One region of the Pseudophaeobacter arcticus DSM 23566 genome, then DNA from elsewhere that is predicted to be linked to it. Evidence: riboswitches for the same ligand, from Rfam matches in the RefSeq annotation. Region 1 holds a riboswitch; each other region holds the start of a gene.
What was found. Region 1 has a riboswitch for cobalamin ahead of ARCT_RS27360 (CbtB domain-containing protein). Riboswitches for the same ligand answer to the same signal wherever they lie in the genome.

Region 2: another riboswitch for cobalamin. It lies ahead of ARCT_RS0109345 (TonB-dependent receptor plug domain-containing protein); the one in region 1 lies ahead of ARCT_RS27360 (CbtB domain-containing protein).
Region 3: another riboswitch for cobalamin. It lies ahead of ARCT_RS26580 (hypothetical protein); the one in region 1 lies ahead of ARCT_RS27360 (CbtB domain-containing protein).

What each region holds. Positions count from the first base shown of each region.
Region 1 is NZ_AXBF01000004.1:231,463-236,819, reverse strand. It holds gene ARCT_RS0101155 (hypothetical protein) at 41-541, opposite strand; gene ARCT_RS0101150 (CbtA family protein) at 604-1,293, opposite strand; gene ARCT_RS27360 (CbtB domain-containing protein) at 1,298-1,468, opposite strand; cobalamin riboswitch at 1,504-1,723, opposite strand; gene ARCT_RS0101140 (DUF1636 family protein) at 1,820-2,155, opposite strand; gene cobA (uroporphyrinogen-III C-methyltransferase) at 2,160-2,897, opposite strand; gene ARCT_RS0101130 (cobyrinate a,c-diamide synthase) at 2,894-4,210, opposite strand; gene cobM (precorrin-4 C(11)-methyltransferase) at 4,203-4,997, opposite strand; gene ARCT_RS0101120 (cobalamin biosynthesis protein) at 4,994-5,357, opposite strand, start outside.
Region 2 is NZ_KI421507.1:1,132,742-1,138,098, forward strand. It holds gene ARCT_RS0109315 (HesB/IscA family protein) at 1-141, opposite strand, end outside; gene ARCT_RS0109320 (glycerophosphodiester phosphodiesterase family protein) at 276-1,526, opposite strand; gene ARCT_RS0109325 (SUF system Fe-S cluster assembly protein) at 1,643-2,005, opposite strand; gene ARCT_RS27940 (hypothetical protein) at 2,158-2,316, opposite strand; gene ARCT_RS0109335 (hypothetical protein) at 2,324-3,163, shown strand; cobalamin riboswitch at 3,501-3,709, shown strand; gene ARCT_RS0109345 (TonB-dependent receptor plug domain-containing protein) at 3,870-5,357, shown strand, end outside.
Region 3 is NZ_KI421507.1:3,215,638-3,220,994, reverse strand. It holds gene ARCT_RS0119905 (DNA polymerase III subunit gamma/tau) at 1-943, opposite strand, end outside; gene ARCT_RS0119900 (protein-tyrosine phosphatase family protein) at 1,285-1,830, shown strand; gene ARCT_RS26580 (hypothetical protein) at 1,902-2,327, opposite strand; cobalamin riboswitch at 2,436-2,666, opposite strand; gene ARCT_RS0119890 (SRPBCC family protein) at 2,877-3,344, opposite strand; gene nudC (NAD(+) diphosphatase) at 3,412-4,398, opposite strand; gene ARCT_RS0119880 (5'-nucleotidase C-terminal domain-containing protein) at 4,722-5,357, shown strand, end outside.

The DNA.
Region 1 (5,357 bases):
TCAGGCGGCAGACCGGGGCTGCAACCGGGGCACCAAGGGGTCAGGGGTTGTCGATGATCACGCTGTCAGCAATCGGGTCTGTCCCGATCATCAGCGGGCTGTGGCTATTTGCGTTCAGCCCCACGGTGATTTCGACGCTGCCCTTGGGCAGATCGCCCAGATGCAGCCAGTTGCCATAAAGCCGGGTCAGCTTGCTGCCGTTGATATAGACATGGGCATGACCTTCGCCGGGGCGATCCGCAGTGGAGACATGTTCGGGCGAGAAGATGAAATTCTCTGTGGTGACCTGCAGGTTCCAGCCGGACATCGGGTCCTTGTGGACGTCTATTGCAATTTTGGGCGCGGTGCTGCCTGGGGTGATCATCAGAGGTTGGCTATGGGCGTGACCGGCGCTTTCCATCTGGTGTTCTGCCCCTCCGTGCTGGGCAGGGTCGCCGTGGTCGTGGCCGGTGAAGGTGATGCCATTGCCGGCAGCAACAACAAAGCCGATGCCACAGCCAAAGGTAAGCCCAATGGCAAAGAGAGCGAGGGAACGGGACATTCTTGATCCTTTGAAACGGAAACCTCCGCCAGTGGCGATGCACCGACGGAGGTTTTTTTCGATTACGCGGCGGCGGTGCGCTGTGCTTCCGATTGCCAGAAATAGCCAGCAAAAGTGCCAAGCAGAACCCAGGCGGCCATGCCAACGCCAAGGGCGCGTGCGGCAAACAGCGCGCCGATCTCGGTTGGAACCGGACCGGTAAAGCTGTCTGGCTCCGGGGCGCCAATCAGATGCGGCAGCAGCAACAGCGCCACCGCAATGGCATAAGAGACCAGATTGCCGCCAAAGGCGATGAGCCACATGGCAATGCCGGCCGCAGCCACGGTTGCTGTCCACCAGATCTGGCGGTCAAAGACATCGGCAGCGGCGACGCCGGGCACTTCTGGTGCCAGGGTCAAAGCTGGCGCCAGATGGAAGGTGACAAAACCTGCCAACCCCCAGAGAATGCCCGCCCGTGCGGTGACAACATGGCCCTTGCTCTCGGCAAGTGACATCAGGGCAACCATGACCAGCGCATAGCCGGTGTAGGTCAACATGGTGAAAATGATGCTCAACCCGTCGCGCATGACGTCAAAGCCGGGCAGATCCGGATGCGCCGAAACTGCGGCGCCGCCAAAATGCACCAGCTCGCCGGTCTCATAAAGCTCGGCATGCAAAAGAACAGGCTGCACAAAAAGAAGCTGCAGCAGAGCGGTTAACAACCCTGCTGCAGCACCAGCGAACAACGCGCTGGTCAAGATACGGTTCATCATCTGCTTAGTGGCAGGGGAAGCCGGTTGCGTGACGGACATCATGGGCCGCGTCATGCAGGGCAGAAGCCTGTACGTGACCGGTCAGGGTGACAATACCCAGGCCAAGGATCACGGCAAACAGAGCTGGTGCAAAACCAATGCCTGCAGCGGATTTGTTCAGTGTCTTAGTTGTCATCATTGTTCTCCACGTCGTCACACCCGACGACAAAAGTTTCAGTCCATTACATGGCCGGTCTCCTGACTCGCAGGTCACAGCGATTTTTCCCCTTCCCGGTGGCCAGATTGGCCCCAGTGGATATGAAAAACCACTCGCTGCTCACAGTCGCGGGGGCGGTTGAGGGCGTGGCGCCGCGATTTGGTCCGCCATTCCTCATTCCCGTTTCAGCCCTGATGCTTTGCACCGTTGGACACCATGTTCATTTGTTGTGCCCTTTGTCATACTGCCCGGTCAAGTTGGAAACCGTCCCGCTTGGACAAAGATGCGACTTTTTCGGTGGGCAGGGCGATTTTGACCCGGCTGTCGGGTCTAGTCCAGATCCGCCGGGATTCGCGCGATGGCCTTCATGCGCAGCGCCCCCAGCGGGCGGGAATCTGCCAGGGTGCCATCGGGGCTTTCGTTAAAGAGCCGCAAAAAGGTGAGGATATTCGGCAGGTCCGCTGCGGTGATCTCGCCAAAGAGATAGGCCGTCTTGCCGCTTTGCCGCACCGCAAGGGTCTGCGGGCGTGTGCAGCCGGACATGCAGTCCACCTCTTGCACCCGCGCCGCGATCCCGGCCTGTTCCAGGGCCTCCGCCAGATGGCGGGGCAGGGCCAGATCGGCGCTCTTGCAGCTCTTGCAGAGGGTCAGGGTTGGCTGCGGCACCGGCTCAGCCTCCCGGGGTCAGATCGGTATCGGCCAGCGGGCCGTAGAGAATGAGAACCGGCGCAGTGGTCTCCATCGCACGCAGTACCTGTGGCAGTTCACCCACCGTATGGCAGCTGAGTTCTTGTTCGGGTGTGGATACCCCCAATGCCACCAGCGCATGGGTTTCAGGTGGCAGACCGGCTTCGACCAGCTTTTCCGCCAGGGCCGCAAAGGTGCGTTTGCCCATATAGACAACCGTGGTGGCATCCGGATCGGCCAGCGCCGCCATGTTGAGGCTATCCGGCAGGCCACCGGTGACGTCGTGACCGGTGATGAACTGCATACGGCGCGCCGTCAGCCGCCGGGTCAGCGGAATATTGGCCGCTGCCGCCGCAGCTGAGGCTGCGGTGACGCCGGGGATGATCTCAAACGGGATGCCCGCAGCACGCAGCGCAGTGATTTCTTCCTCTAGCCGACCAAAGACGCCACTGTCACCTGACTTCAACCGCACCACCTTGAGGCCGCTTTTGGCATAGTCCACCAGCAGTTGGCTGACGTGGTCCTGTTTTGGTGAGGGCCGCCCGGCGCGTTTGCCAACACCCACCAGATCGGCATCAGGGCGGGCATGAGTCAGGATCGGCCCCGAGGAGAGATCGTCAAACAGCACCGCATCGGCCGCTTCCAGCCGTTTCACCGCCTTGACGGTCAGCAGCTCCGGATCACCAGGGCCAGACGAGACAAAACTGACAAAGCCGCTCATGCGCCTTCTCCGGTGATCAGATGGAAAAAGGTGCCGGTGACATGGCCCTTGATGGAGCCGGTTTCCGGCACCGGATTGCCATCGGCATCCATGACATGGGCCAGTGGGGCGTCGGGTTCATCCAGAATGGTGCAATAGTGGAACTCATGCCCGCGCAGGGCTGCACCTGTTGCAAAGCCCGGCATCGGCGCCTGCAACTCGGCGCGGCGATAGCCCAAATGGAATTTGCGTTTCTCATAGGAGGTGACCAGGCCCAGCAGACCGGCCATCTGATGGCGGTTGCCCTCCTTGTCGATCAGAGCGTCGCCAAGGGCCATGTAGCCCCCACATTCGCCATGCACTGGCTTGGTCTCGGCATGTTTGCGCAGGCCCGCACGGAAGGTCTGGGCGGCGGCCAGGGTGCCGCCGTGTAGTTCCGGGTAACCGCCGGGTAGCCAGACCAGATCGGCGTCTTGGGCCGGGGCCTCATCCGCGAGGGGGGAAAACGGCAGGATTTCAGCGCCGGCGGCGCGCCAGCCGGTCAAAAGATGCGGATAGGTAAAGGAAAACGCCGCATCCCGTGCCAGCGCGATGCGCTGCGCCGGGGGCTTTGGCAGCCTGTTGGGGGCTGGGGCGGCTGCGCCCATGGCTGCCGATTTGAGCGCCTCAAGATCCACATGTTCGCGCAGGAAAGTGGCATAGCCTGCGATGGCGGCTTCCAGATCGGGATGTTCCACCGCCTGAATCAGGCCCAGGTGGCGTTCGGGCAGGGCAAGATCGCCGCGCCGGGGCAGCGCGCCCAGAACCTTGACGCCTGCGCGCTCCATCCCCAGCCGGGTCAGGCGTTCGTGGCGGGGGCTGGCGACCCGGTTCAGGATTACCCCCGCAAAGGGCACCTCGGGGTCGTAGGATTTAAACCCCAAAGCGGTGGCGGCAGCGGACTGCGCCTGGCCGCCCACGTCAATCACCAGCACCACCGGCCAGCCCATGCGCTTGGCGGTTTCAGCAGAAGAGCCAAAGCCGCTCTGCCCACGGGTGGCAACCCCGTCAAACAGCCCCATCGAGCCTTCGCCGATGCAGATTTCAGCCCCTGTTGCCTGTCCGGCAACCGCATCCAGCAGCTGCGCGTCCATCGCCCAGGTATCCAGATTGAAGCTGGGGCGCTTGGCAGCGGCAAAGTGAAAGGCCGGGTCGATGTAGTCGGGGCCGCTTTTGAAGGGCTGAACCGCCAGGCCGTCTTCGGCCAGCGCCCGCAGCAGGCCCAGCATCACCGTGGTCTTGCCGGTGCCAGAGGCCGGGGCGGAGATCATCAGGCCTTTGGGAAAATCAATCATCACCTTCGCTCCAGTTGGCCCATTGGCTGTCGGCGCTTTGTGGCCGGTAGCGGCGGTCGTAATCCTGCGCGTAAAGGCAGCTTTCGTCAAAACCTTCATTGCCAAGCGCCGGTCCGACCAGAATCAGCGCGGTGCGTCCGCGCACCCCGCCGGTAGCCTCTTCCAGGGTGCCAAGCGTCGCCTTGACCACCTTTTGATCTGGCCAGGTGGCGCGCCAGACCACGGCAACCGGGCATTCGGCGCCATAGCTGGGGGTGAGCCGGGCGACCACATCCTCCAGCACATGCACCGAGAGGTGAATGGCCAGGGTCGCACCGGTGCGGGCAAAATTCTCCAGCGTTTCGCCTTCGGGCATCGCCGAGGCCTTGCCCGAGGTTCGCGTCAGCACCAGCGATTGGGCGACACCGGGCAGGGTCAGCTCTGATCCCAGCGCCGCTGCCGCCGCCGCAAAGGCGGGCACGCCGGGGGTGATGTCATAGGGGATGTTCAGTGTGCGCAACCGGCGCAGCTGTTCTCCTAAGGCAGACCAGACCGACAGATCGCCCGAATGCAGCCGGGCGATATCGTGACCAGCGTCATTGGCCTCTTTGATATGGGCGATGATTTCATCCAGCGACAGCGCTGCGGTGTTGATCACCTTGGCCCCTTTGGGGCAGTGCTGCAGCAGCGCCTCGGGGACCAGCGAACCGGCATAGAGACAGACCGGGCAGGCAGCGATCAGGTCGCGCCCGCGCAGAGTGATAAGATCGGCGGCGCCGGGGCCGGCGCCAATGAAATGAACGGTCATGGCTCAAGTCTTTCTGCAAGGGCCGCGGTGGCCATCCCATCCGCGGTCATAAGTCTGGGGGTGATCAGGCGGGACCGGGCCAGGCCTGCGCCTTGGCGGGCGGCCACCAGGGCGCAGGCCTCGGCAACCGAGCCGGTGCCAAATCGGGATTGTATGCGGGGCGAACAGGTGAGGGTCTGTTCGCCGGCGATGTCTTCTTCGCGCAGGGCAATCAGCGGCAGCGCCAGTTCCCGGGCAAGCTCTATCAGCGCAGGCTGCGCCGCCTTTGCCGCCAGGCTGGCCAGGGCATCGGGGCGCCCCCCTGTCAGCGCCAGCACGCTGCGCAGATCGGCCAGCGTCGCATTGGCGCGAAATCCAATC
Region 2 (5,357 bases), on a different contig from region 1:
CGTATATTCCATCCCCGCACAGCCGCCCTTTTTGACGCCGATGCGCAGCCCTGCGTGGCCACCGCTGGTCATCAGCTTGGTGATCTGGGCCGCAGCCCGGGGGGTGATTGTCACAGCCTGTTTGCCGGGAATGCCGAACATGAGTGTCTCCAATGCGCGCGTTATACCCTATTTAGGCCCGCGAGGGGGCAGGCTCAAGAGGCAGTAGGGGGCAAAACGGGCCGCAGGGGAAATGCGGCCCGTGTAATCCAGTGCACAGAGGGGCTTAAAGCGGCTTAAAGCCCCATGCAGTTGGCGTAGTAGGTGACCGTTGCAGGCCAGTCAGAGAAGATGCCCTCGATCTCGACATCCTGGGCCAGAACATCGAGGATTTCATAATAGCTGGAGGCATTGCTGATGGCGGGTTGCACGCTCTGGAAGTACCAGCCGCCACCTGTGGTCAGCGGGCCGGAGCGCTCCAGGGTCCAGGTGATCAGCTTGAGCCCGGCGGCCTTGGCCTCTTTGGCATAGGGGGATGGCACCATTTTGCCATCCTCAAGGGTCACCAGGAGCCACATGGGAGGGGCGATGTAGTTCACGCCCATATCCGCCAGTTCCTGCATCGAGGGGCTGAAGCTGTTGGGATCCATTGGATCCAGCGGCGTCGCATCGCTGTAGCGCCCATCCAGATAGACGGCCTGCTTGCCAAATGCGGGCTCGTTCTGGATCCAGTATTTCACCACCTCCAGGTCAAAGCTCTGGGCCCAGACATCCGTGGCGGGGATATCGGCGGCCTTGTAGTCGTCGATCATCTTCTGGGCGTAGGCCTCCAGCGTGAAACCGTTGAAAGGCATCTCAACCGAGGGGGATTTGAGCTCTGGGGTGAATTTGGCGCCGAGAGATTTGAACAGGGCGATGGATTCCGCATGGGTCATCGCGGTGGCCCCATCCGCATATTGGGTGCTGCGCCAGGAGGGCGTGCCACCCTGCGAGGCTGCCGCGGTGGTTGCCGTCTTGTCAAAGCTTTCCATCTTGGGCGTCAGGCTGCGAAACTGCGCCAGGGTGATCTCTGAGCTGCGGCATTCAGCCGATGCGGGGGTGGAGCCGCTGGCCGGGGAGAAAGGGGTGATGCAGGTTTCAGCCAGATCGGTGGTCAGGATATTGGTGGTGCTGTGCAGATCGTTTTGCGCATGGCGGCAGATCAGTTCCAGATCCTTGGTAAAGGTCACGTCGCATTCCAGAATGCCGGCCCCCATCTGCGCGGCGGCGACATTGGACTGTACGGTATGTTCGGGGAACATCAGGGGGGCACCCCGGTGGCCGATCGAAAAATCACTGCGGGCGGGCTGCTGCGCCGCACAGGACTGCAGTTTAGATTTCAAGGCCCCTTCGGGCAGCTTTTCGATCAGATAGGCGGGGCGGGGGCCATAGCTGAGAGTGGCCTCAGAAGCATTGGCTGCTGGTGCGAAACCGGCAGATCCAAGGGTGAGAGCGGTGAGCGACAGGGTGAGAGACTGGCTGAGAGACTGGGCAAGGGCGTTGCGCAATGGAATTCTCCAAAGAAGTTGATTTTCAAAAGAGAAATCGCGGCGAAAGGTAAAACCTTTGCCGCGATCCGATGAAGCTTTTGTGACCTCTTTGACGCAGAGACGCCAAAATGGATTTACATGAAGCCAAGCTCTAGGCGGGCCTCGTCTGACATCATCTCCATTCCCCAGGGCGGCTCCCAGGTGATGTCAACATCGACGGATTTAACACCTGGCACCGGCGAGATCGCGTCAACAATCCAGCCTGGCATCTCACCGGCGACGGGGCAGCCGGGCGCGGTGAGGGTCATGATGATCTGCACGTCGTTTTCATCAGAGATGTCGATGGTGTAGATCAGGCCCAGCTCATAGATATTGACCGGAATTTCAGGGTCGTAGACTGAACGACAGGCCTCTACGATCTGATCGAAAAGCGGGTGTTCAACGGAAGACGGCGCAATCAGCGGCGTACCTTCAAGCGGTTCGGAAGCGTTGGTCATGTCGATCCCTGACAGTTAATCCGACTGTTTATATAGGGAAACTGTGGGTGGAGGTCCAGAGGGCGCGAAAGAAAGCCGGTAGTTGGAGCTGGAGACACCAGGAACAGACATTTGAGCTGGCAGCACCAATGGCGGCTTTGCGGACGGAGCGGCTATTCACCGCCAAGGCTGCTTTCGGTCCGGTGTACGAGGGGACCTTTCTCTGGACCGACAAAGGCCATGGCTCCGACGACGCCATCCACTTCTATGCCTTCGAATTGATCGACCAACCGGATGGTGTGGACATAAAGCGGCTTATGAATGACACTCATCTAAAGGTTGAGAGTTACATTACCGCCGGGAAAAGATATTGGGAGGTATCAAGGGACTATGGGGAGAAACAGAAAAACGAAATTCGAAAGCGTTCTGGATTTTTCGCGTGTTTTGGCTCCTGAAAACTTCCCTCACGATAGCCTGAGATTCATAGAATCGAAGCTGAGAAGTATCGAAATGTTAGCCTATGATTTGCCAAAGTTGGCGGACGCTCATTTTGGCCAGGAGTTCACGCGTACAGATGAAAACCCGGAGATTGAGATATACAATACAATCTTTCAGGTTAGGATTGCGAGTTCCTGCGAGTCTTTGTGTAGCTCAGTTTACGGCGCTGGCGAGATAGCAGCAAAGTTTATTGGGCCGAGGTTGCACCCGCAACGACCAAGTGACTTTAGGGGGCTAAAGGAACGCTTGAAGACCGGGGATTTGGAAAGTTATGGACTGCACCCGATACTCTTCGACTTTGAAAGGCATGAGACAATATTAGCCGTTCGTAGCGAAACCTCGCACTACTCATCGGTATTTGTTGCTATGCCAGATTCTGAACGAAAGACATTGTGCTTCAAAACTCTCAGTGAGGATATGAAGGGTATTGAAAGCTCTGAGATATCGCTGGAGGAATTTGTTTCCGGTGCACTCGCATCAGTTGATAACATCAAGCGTCTGATATGTATCGTTTTCGATAACGTCATATTTCCTAAGCTAGACCTAAGCAGAATGATACGGGGCAATGTAGATCGAGACAGTCGTGGCATGCCCATCGTCAAAAACGGTAGAATGACACCACTGCCAGATGTCTCTGTAAGAGACCATATTTTGCGGTCTGGCTTAGGGCATCTGCTTTAATCACTTGCAGCTGTATGTGAAGGCGCAGACAAAAGCCGTGGTTTCTGTTCCGCTCTACGCTCCGCTTCACACCAGCACATTTGCTTAGACAGAACCCCGGGGCCAAACCTCAGAGGTTATGGGGGGTGGTTCACTGTCGGGAGCGCCCGTTCGCCACATCAAGCGATGAACCGCCGCCGAAGCCCAGGATACCCATCACCCCGGCCACGCGTCCGGATTCCACTGCCTGCAGGAGCGTTTCACGAGCCTGCATTCCGGCGCCCCAAAACCTCACCGTGAAGCTCTTTTCCAGCGAGCTGATTCGAACTCCCTTCTTGACAGACCTGCCAAGGCCTGACTAAGTCGCGAGCATTCTGGTCCGGCTGGGAGACCACCCGGATAATAGGGAACACGGTGAGGTGTAGCCAACAGGCGCCGAATCCGTGACTGCCCCCGCAACTGTGAGCGGAGAGCACTGCTGCAACAAGCCACTGCCCCATGGGGTGGGAAGGCGTAGCAAGGCCTCGACCCGCGAGTCAGGAGACCTGCCAGAATGATCACCCTGTCCGGGTGCGGGACGCGCCAAGGACAACGGACTTCCGTAGTGGTGGCAATTTTCACCGTCTGCGGGGGCATTGCCTCACGAAGACTCTCATTTTGACCTTGCTGTCCGCTCTGGGCAGCAGCTTGGCCTATGCTGTGTCATCAGGCCGGGAGGAATAGAACTATGCGCAAGGCACGCCTGTCCTTGGCTGCGGCTTTGGCCGCGACCCCCGCTATTGCATTGGCCCAAGACTCTGAAGTTACCGATCTGGGCGAGATCATCATCTCTGGTGGCTTCACCCCCATTGAGGCCCAAAGATACGGCCGCTCGGCCTCGGTTCTTACCAGCGAAGAAATTCAGGAGCGCGGCATCACCACCGTCCAGGACGCCCTGCGGGCAGTGCCCGGCCTGATGGTCAACGGCTCCGGCGACAGTTTCACTCAAATCCGCATTCGCGGCGGTGAAGCCAACCACACCCTGATCCTGATTGATGGCGTCGAGGCCTCCGGCGGGGATAGCGAATATATCCTGTCCGGTCTGGACACCGCTAACATCGAACGCATTGAGGTGCTGCGGGGGCCACAATCGGTGTTTTATGGCTCCAATGCATCGGCCGGGGTGATCAACATCATTACCAAGACCGGCGGCATCGGCACCGAATATGGTGGCGGCGCCGAGATCGGATCTGACGGCTACCGCGCCTCTGCACGGGTATCCACACGCTCCGCGCGTGGTGGTCTCTCCTTCAGTCTCGCCCACGACCAAGACGATGGCTACGACACCTCCGGCGATGGCGGCGAAAAAGATGGCATGCGCCGCACGACGCTGCAGTTGAAAGGCGACTATCTGGTCACGCAACGATTGCAGCTCGGCTTCAACCTCCGTACCTCGGATGAGCGCTACGACAGCGACAGCACCTCCTTCACAGCGACCGATGCGGCCAGCTATGTTGTGGACGATCCAACCCAATTCAGCGAGCGGGACGAGCGCCTGGCACAGATCTATGCCGAGCTGGACACCCTGGGTGGTCGTTTGAAACATCGCCTGTCTTTTGAGCGCACCGATTTTGACCGCGCCAGCAATGGTGGCACCGCAACCGAGACCAAGACCGAAGCAGCCAAATATCTACTCAGCTTTGGTCTGGATGGGCAGCCTGTCGATCAGGCCAATCACCAGCTAAACGCGATGCTGGAATGGGAAGAGGAATCCAGCAGCAGCAATCCGCTTTATGCACGCAGAACCAACTCATTTGCCTTCGAGTACCGTGGCAGCTTTGCCAATGGCCTGGATCTACAACTTGGTGTGCGGCGCGACAACAACAGCGCTTTTGAGGATGCAACCAGCTGGACGGCGAGCGCCTCATACACCTTTGCAGGCAGCGGCGTGCGTTTGCATGGCTCGGCAGGAACCGGCATCGTAAACCCCTCCTATTTCGAACTTTTTGCCAATTCTACTTTTGGCACCACCACATATCTCGGCAATCCGAACCTGAAACCGGAAGAAAACCGCAGTTTTGACATTGGTGTCGAGGTCCCGTTCCTGCAGGGGCGCGGGTTGGTTGACGTGACCTATTTTGATGAGACCCTGACGGGTGAGATCGAAAGCTATGTGGTGAACCCCACCACCACATCCTACCGTAACCAGGCGGGTGACAGTGACCGAAAGGGCGTC
Region 3 (5,357 bases), on a different contig from region 1:
CAGGGGTGATTTTCACCACCGAGACCCAATGGGTGATCTCGGCCAGATCGCGCAGCACCGCCAGGGGATCTGCGCCTTCGGCATATTGCGCGCCCAGCTCTGTCAGGGCGCCGGCAGCATCGCCGCGCAGGATCATGTCCATCAGATCCAGGACCCGTCCCCGGTCGGCCAGACCCAGCATGGCACGGACCTGATCGGCGGTGGTTTCGCCGGCGCCATGCGAAATAGCCTGATCCAGCAGCGAGGTGGCGTCGCGCACCGAGCCTTCGGCGGCGCGGGTGATCAGGGCCAGCGCATCGTCGTTGATCTCGGCACTCTCAGCAGTGGCGATCTTGCCCATCAAGGCGATCATGACTTCGGGCTCAATGCGGCGCAGATCATAGCGCTGGCAGCGCGACAGCACGGTCACCGGCACCTTGCGGATCTCGGTGGTGGCAAAGATGAATTTGACGTGGGCTGGCGGCTCTTCCAGGGTTTTCAACAGCGCATTAAAGGCGCTGGTGGAGAGCATATGCACCTCATCGATGATGTAGATCTTATAGCGGGCCGATGCGGCGCGATACTGGACCGAATCGATGATTTCACGAATGTCTCCGACACCGGTGCGGCTGGCCGCATCCATCTCCATCACATCGACATGACGGCCTTCCATGATGGCGGTGCAATGTTCGCAGACCCCGCAGGGCTCGGTGGTGGGCTGACCGGTGCCATCGGGGCCGATGCAGTTCATCCCCTTGGCGATGATCCGTGCCGTGGTTGTTTTCCCGGTGCCGCGAATGCCGGTCATGATAAAGGCCTGGGCGATACGATTGGTTTCAAACGCATTTTTCAGCGTTCTGACCATGGCATCCTGGCCCACGAGATCGGCAAATGTCTCGGGGCGGTACTTCCGCGCCAAGACTTGATACTGGGGCTGGCTGCTGTCGCTTGTGCTGTCGTTCATAGGTCTCTTGCCGGATTCGGAAGGCGGGATCGCGTCCGCGCAAGGTACGCGGGCTGGCGGGCTTCGTCCACCGCTGTTGACCAACTGGGGCTCGGCAGGTCAGACTTTGGGGGCGGTGCCTGATTTGGCGCCGGGTGCTGACCCTGCTGCGTGGTCGGTTTTATTGAGTTTTAAGGCCCGCCTTTTATGAACTGGTTTTTCGGCGCGTGTTTGTGATCGAAGTTGGGCCTGTGTATCCGGATTGTGTGATATGACTATGCCATTGTCTAAAAACACCGGGTTTGGCAGGGGCTGCTTTGGCCCGCTTGCCAGCGCGGCGGGGGGCTGGGAAAGGGCTCGGTATGGATGATCATCTCACAGACCAATCCGTGCGATCCCTCACGCTGCATGCGCTGAGTGTTGGCGATGGCATTCTGGCGCTTTGCCCGCTGCCAGGCAGTGGCGGCGACTACAAGGGAGACATGGATCACCTGCATGACTGGCAGCCAGGGCTGGTGATCTCGATGACAACCGAAGTTGAACATCTCGGCGCTGGTGCGGCGCCTTTGGGGCAGGATTTTCAGGCCATGGGCTCTCGCTGGATCCATCTGCCATTGCCAGATTTTTCCGCCCCAACCAAAGACATGCTGGCGCAATGGCCCGCGGTCAGCGCGCTGGCCTTGCAGGCTCTGCGCGGGGGCGGCCGGGTGCTGGTGCATTGCAAAGGCGGTTGCGGGCGGTCCGGCATGGTGGTTCTGCGTCTGATGATTGAGGCCGGGGAACAGCCCGACAAAGCGCTGCGTCGGCTCCGTGCTGTGCGCGCCTGCGCTGTCGAGACCGAGGATCAGATGACCTGGGCGCGGGCCGCTGCAAAACGGCCAGGAGCCAAGAAAGCCAGAAAGATATAAAGCCGAAAGATATAGGGGGCGGAGCGCAGCTTCTGGCTCTTAAACCGCCCGCCCCCCAATAAAACTTGCCGCTACAGCGCTGGGTGGACGGTTTGCGCAGTGGTCTGTTGGGGCAGAGGCTTTGGCAGGGCTTCGCCCATGGCGCAGGGGGGCTGATGCAGTTTTGCTGCGGCAAAGGCCCGGCTGTCTGGCTGGAACAGAGTATCAGCAAACAGATCCAGGGCCTCGGTATCGGTTGCTTCGGTGACGTCACAAAACACCCGAATGCGGTCGTGGGTGGCAATGAACCGGGCCGGGCAATGTCGCGCGCAGCCATCCAGAAGGCTTTCACCGCAGAGCTCAAATTCGGCGGATGTCACCGGGCGGGCCTTATCCAGCGCCCCGGCCAGCGCCGTGAGCATCCGGGACAGGGCCGGGCAGGGCCTGCCCAGGTGCATACAGATGCTCTGGGAAAAGTGATGTGTTTGTTTGGTCGTTGTCTGGTCCATCGGTGTCATGATGCGCCCTCCGCGCGCTGGCGGGAAAATCAGAAGGCGCAGGCATGAGACCAGGAGGGCGTTACCCGCAACCACCTCATGCACCCGCCCGGACTCCCCGTCCAGTTTCGAGTTACATTGGTGATGGCAGGTCTCCTGACTTGCGGGTCGATACGGTTTCGGTCCTTCCCGGCAGGGATCATATCCCCGTGCCAGTGGTTCACCCGAAGCGCTCACCGCTTACAGTTGCGGGGGCAGTCGCGGAGTTGGCAGGGCTGCAATAGCCTGGCCGCACCGCGTTCCCTTTTCATCCTGGACACAAGAACATGCATCGCAGAAACCATCTCTCCAACCGCTATCGCTGACAGATATGAGTCGTCAATCACCAATTGCGCAATTGGCACAGCAAGGCCCATACCGGCCCGGAGATACCAGTACAGAGAAAACAGTATGGACAGGATCACCCACGCCACAGCGGCAAAGGGTGGCGGGCAGGGATGGACAGCGGAGCAAGCAGCCAGGTGGCGCCGACAGTTGGGTCGTCACAGCTGTGGCTGGCCGCAACCGGGATCAGGCGCTGCGGTTCACCCGGTCTTCGGTCAGGCTGGCGAACTCTGCCACGCGCTGCTTGAAGCGGGTGTTGATCTTGGACCGCGCCAGTTTGAGCGATTGCAGCAGCAGCCGCCCAGACAGGGTTTTGGCCTGCACATTGACCTTCACCGAAAGGCGGGTGCGGCGCGGCGAGAGCGCCAATAGTTCAATCTGGCCCTTGCCAGACAGGCTGGCGCTATCGCCCTCAAAACCAATCAAGGTGGTGGGCTCGTAGTTGGAAAGCTCCAGGTGCAACTCACGGGGTTTGCCGCGAAAATCCGTCCGAATATCCCAGGCCATGCCAACCTGCGGGGTGGCATCGTCGCTCAAACGCTGTACTTCGATGCCGCGCCGGATTGCCGACCGTTCAAAGCTGGCAAAATCGGAAATCGCTTCAAAGACTTCAGCCAGAGGCGTGTCGACGTCCTCTTTACTCGTTAATTCCATGATATGCCGCCTGACCAGTGGTCAGCCCTCAGAGAGTATTATTGGATTAGGTGATAGAATAATCTCCTTAATCCAAAGTGTCCGCAAGCCAGTTTTCGAGAAGAAAATGTGCAATTGCACCCTTTCTCGCCGGTTTGATGATTGGGTGTTCTCCTGCAAAGACAGTCATCATCTCCTGACGGCTCACCCAGATTGCATCTTCGATTTCCTTGGGGTCGATGGTGATGTCGCGGCTGGTGGCCTGACCGCTGCAGCCAAACATCAGCGACATCGGGAATGGCCAGGGTTGACTGGAGAGGTAGCCAACCTCGCCAACAGAAACGCCTGTTTCTTCAAACACTTCGCGGCGCACGGCTGCTTCCAGAGTTTCCCCGGGCTCAACAAAACCGGCCAAGAGCGAATACATACCGTCTGGCCAGCCAGGTGATCGGCCCATCAGGACGTCATCGCCATGGGTGACCAGCATGATGACAACTGGATCGGTGCGCGGGAAATGCAGCGCCTTGCAGCTGGGGCATTTGCGTTGCCAGCCGGCCTGCGCGACCTGGCTTTTGCCACCGCAGCGGGCACAGAACTGGTGTGACTGATGCCAGGACAGCAGGGCTTTGGCGGTGGCGGCCAGCTCTGCCTCCAGCGGAGAGAGGCGCGCCATGATGCGGCGCAGTTCGGCAAAGACATAGCCCGTCGGCAGGTCCGGGTGCTGTTGTTCGCTCAGGTCGGCAAAACTGGCCAGGGCCATCTCATCCAATGCATCCGGCTGCCAGGCGCCAAGGTCGCAGGCAAATCGCTCTGTCCCGTCAGGCGCCACACCAAGATAGAGCGCCGCGCTGCGGTGTTCCGATGCGACGGGGTGAGAGGAGGCAATCCAGGCCAGACCATCAGGTCCACGCTCAGGATCAGAGCGCTGGCTGAGGATCTTGCCGCGCCAAGTCATGAGAACCTGCGTCTCCGGTGCGGCCCAGGCGGTCTCCAGTGCGGCGGGATCTTCTCGCAGCTGCGCCTTGCGATCCAAACCGCCACCGCCGCCAAAGGTTACCTGTTCTGCCCGTTTCATCCGTCGCTCCCTGCACTAACTGTGGTGCCAGAAACGAGCGGTTCCCCGTGATCTGGCGCATTTATGCAAAGTGATGGCCCCTTGGGGCACGAAATACCAGAGTATCTCTGATTTATTGCGCCACAGAGGTGGTGAAATTGCTGCCTTGACTTTGTTTGCCCTCAGGCTAGCTCCTTGGCAACTTGGTTAATTTTTCTTAAAGATGACGTATTTGGAGGCTTTGCAAATTTGTGAAACGCTGTTTCAAATGAACGGTGGTTCTCTGAAGGGGGCTGGTGAAGCAAGAGATTGGACCAAGCAGTGACAGCTGTGATATCAGCACAATGACAGAAATGGCAGCTTCCAAGTCAGAAGCCTCTGGAATGTTGCGCATCCTTGCGACAACGGATCTACATTGTCACCTTCTCAGCCGAGATTACTACGCAGATCGGGAGGACCCGGGCGTGGGCCTGTCCCGATTGGCCAGTCTTATTTCCGAGGCACGCAAAGAGGCTCAGGCCCAGGGGGGCGTGACTCTCCTGCTGGACAATGGCGACGCCTTACAGGGATCCCCGATTGGGGAAGCCGCGCTGAAGGTCGACCCCAAGATCTCCTCTGCCGACACCACTGCCGTTCATCCTTTGATGTCCGCCTTCTCGGCGCTGCAATATGATGCCTTAGGGCTGGGCAATCATGATTTCAATTATGGCCTTCCGATGCTCGAGGAGGTTTTGAAAGATGCGCCCTGTGCGGTGGTCTGCTCCAATATGTCTGCGGTTTCGCCGGACCGCGCGCTTCCCTTTGTAAAGACAACGATTATCGAACGGCGGCTCGCTGCTCTGCCCGATGCGCCGGTTCTGCGGATTGGTATCCTCTCTGTGTTGCCGCCGCAGACCATGATTTGGGACGCACATCTGCTGGAAGGTGAGGTCCAGATCCAAGACATGGTACAGGCCGCCGCAGCCAGCACCGCAGACCTG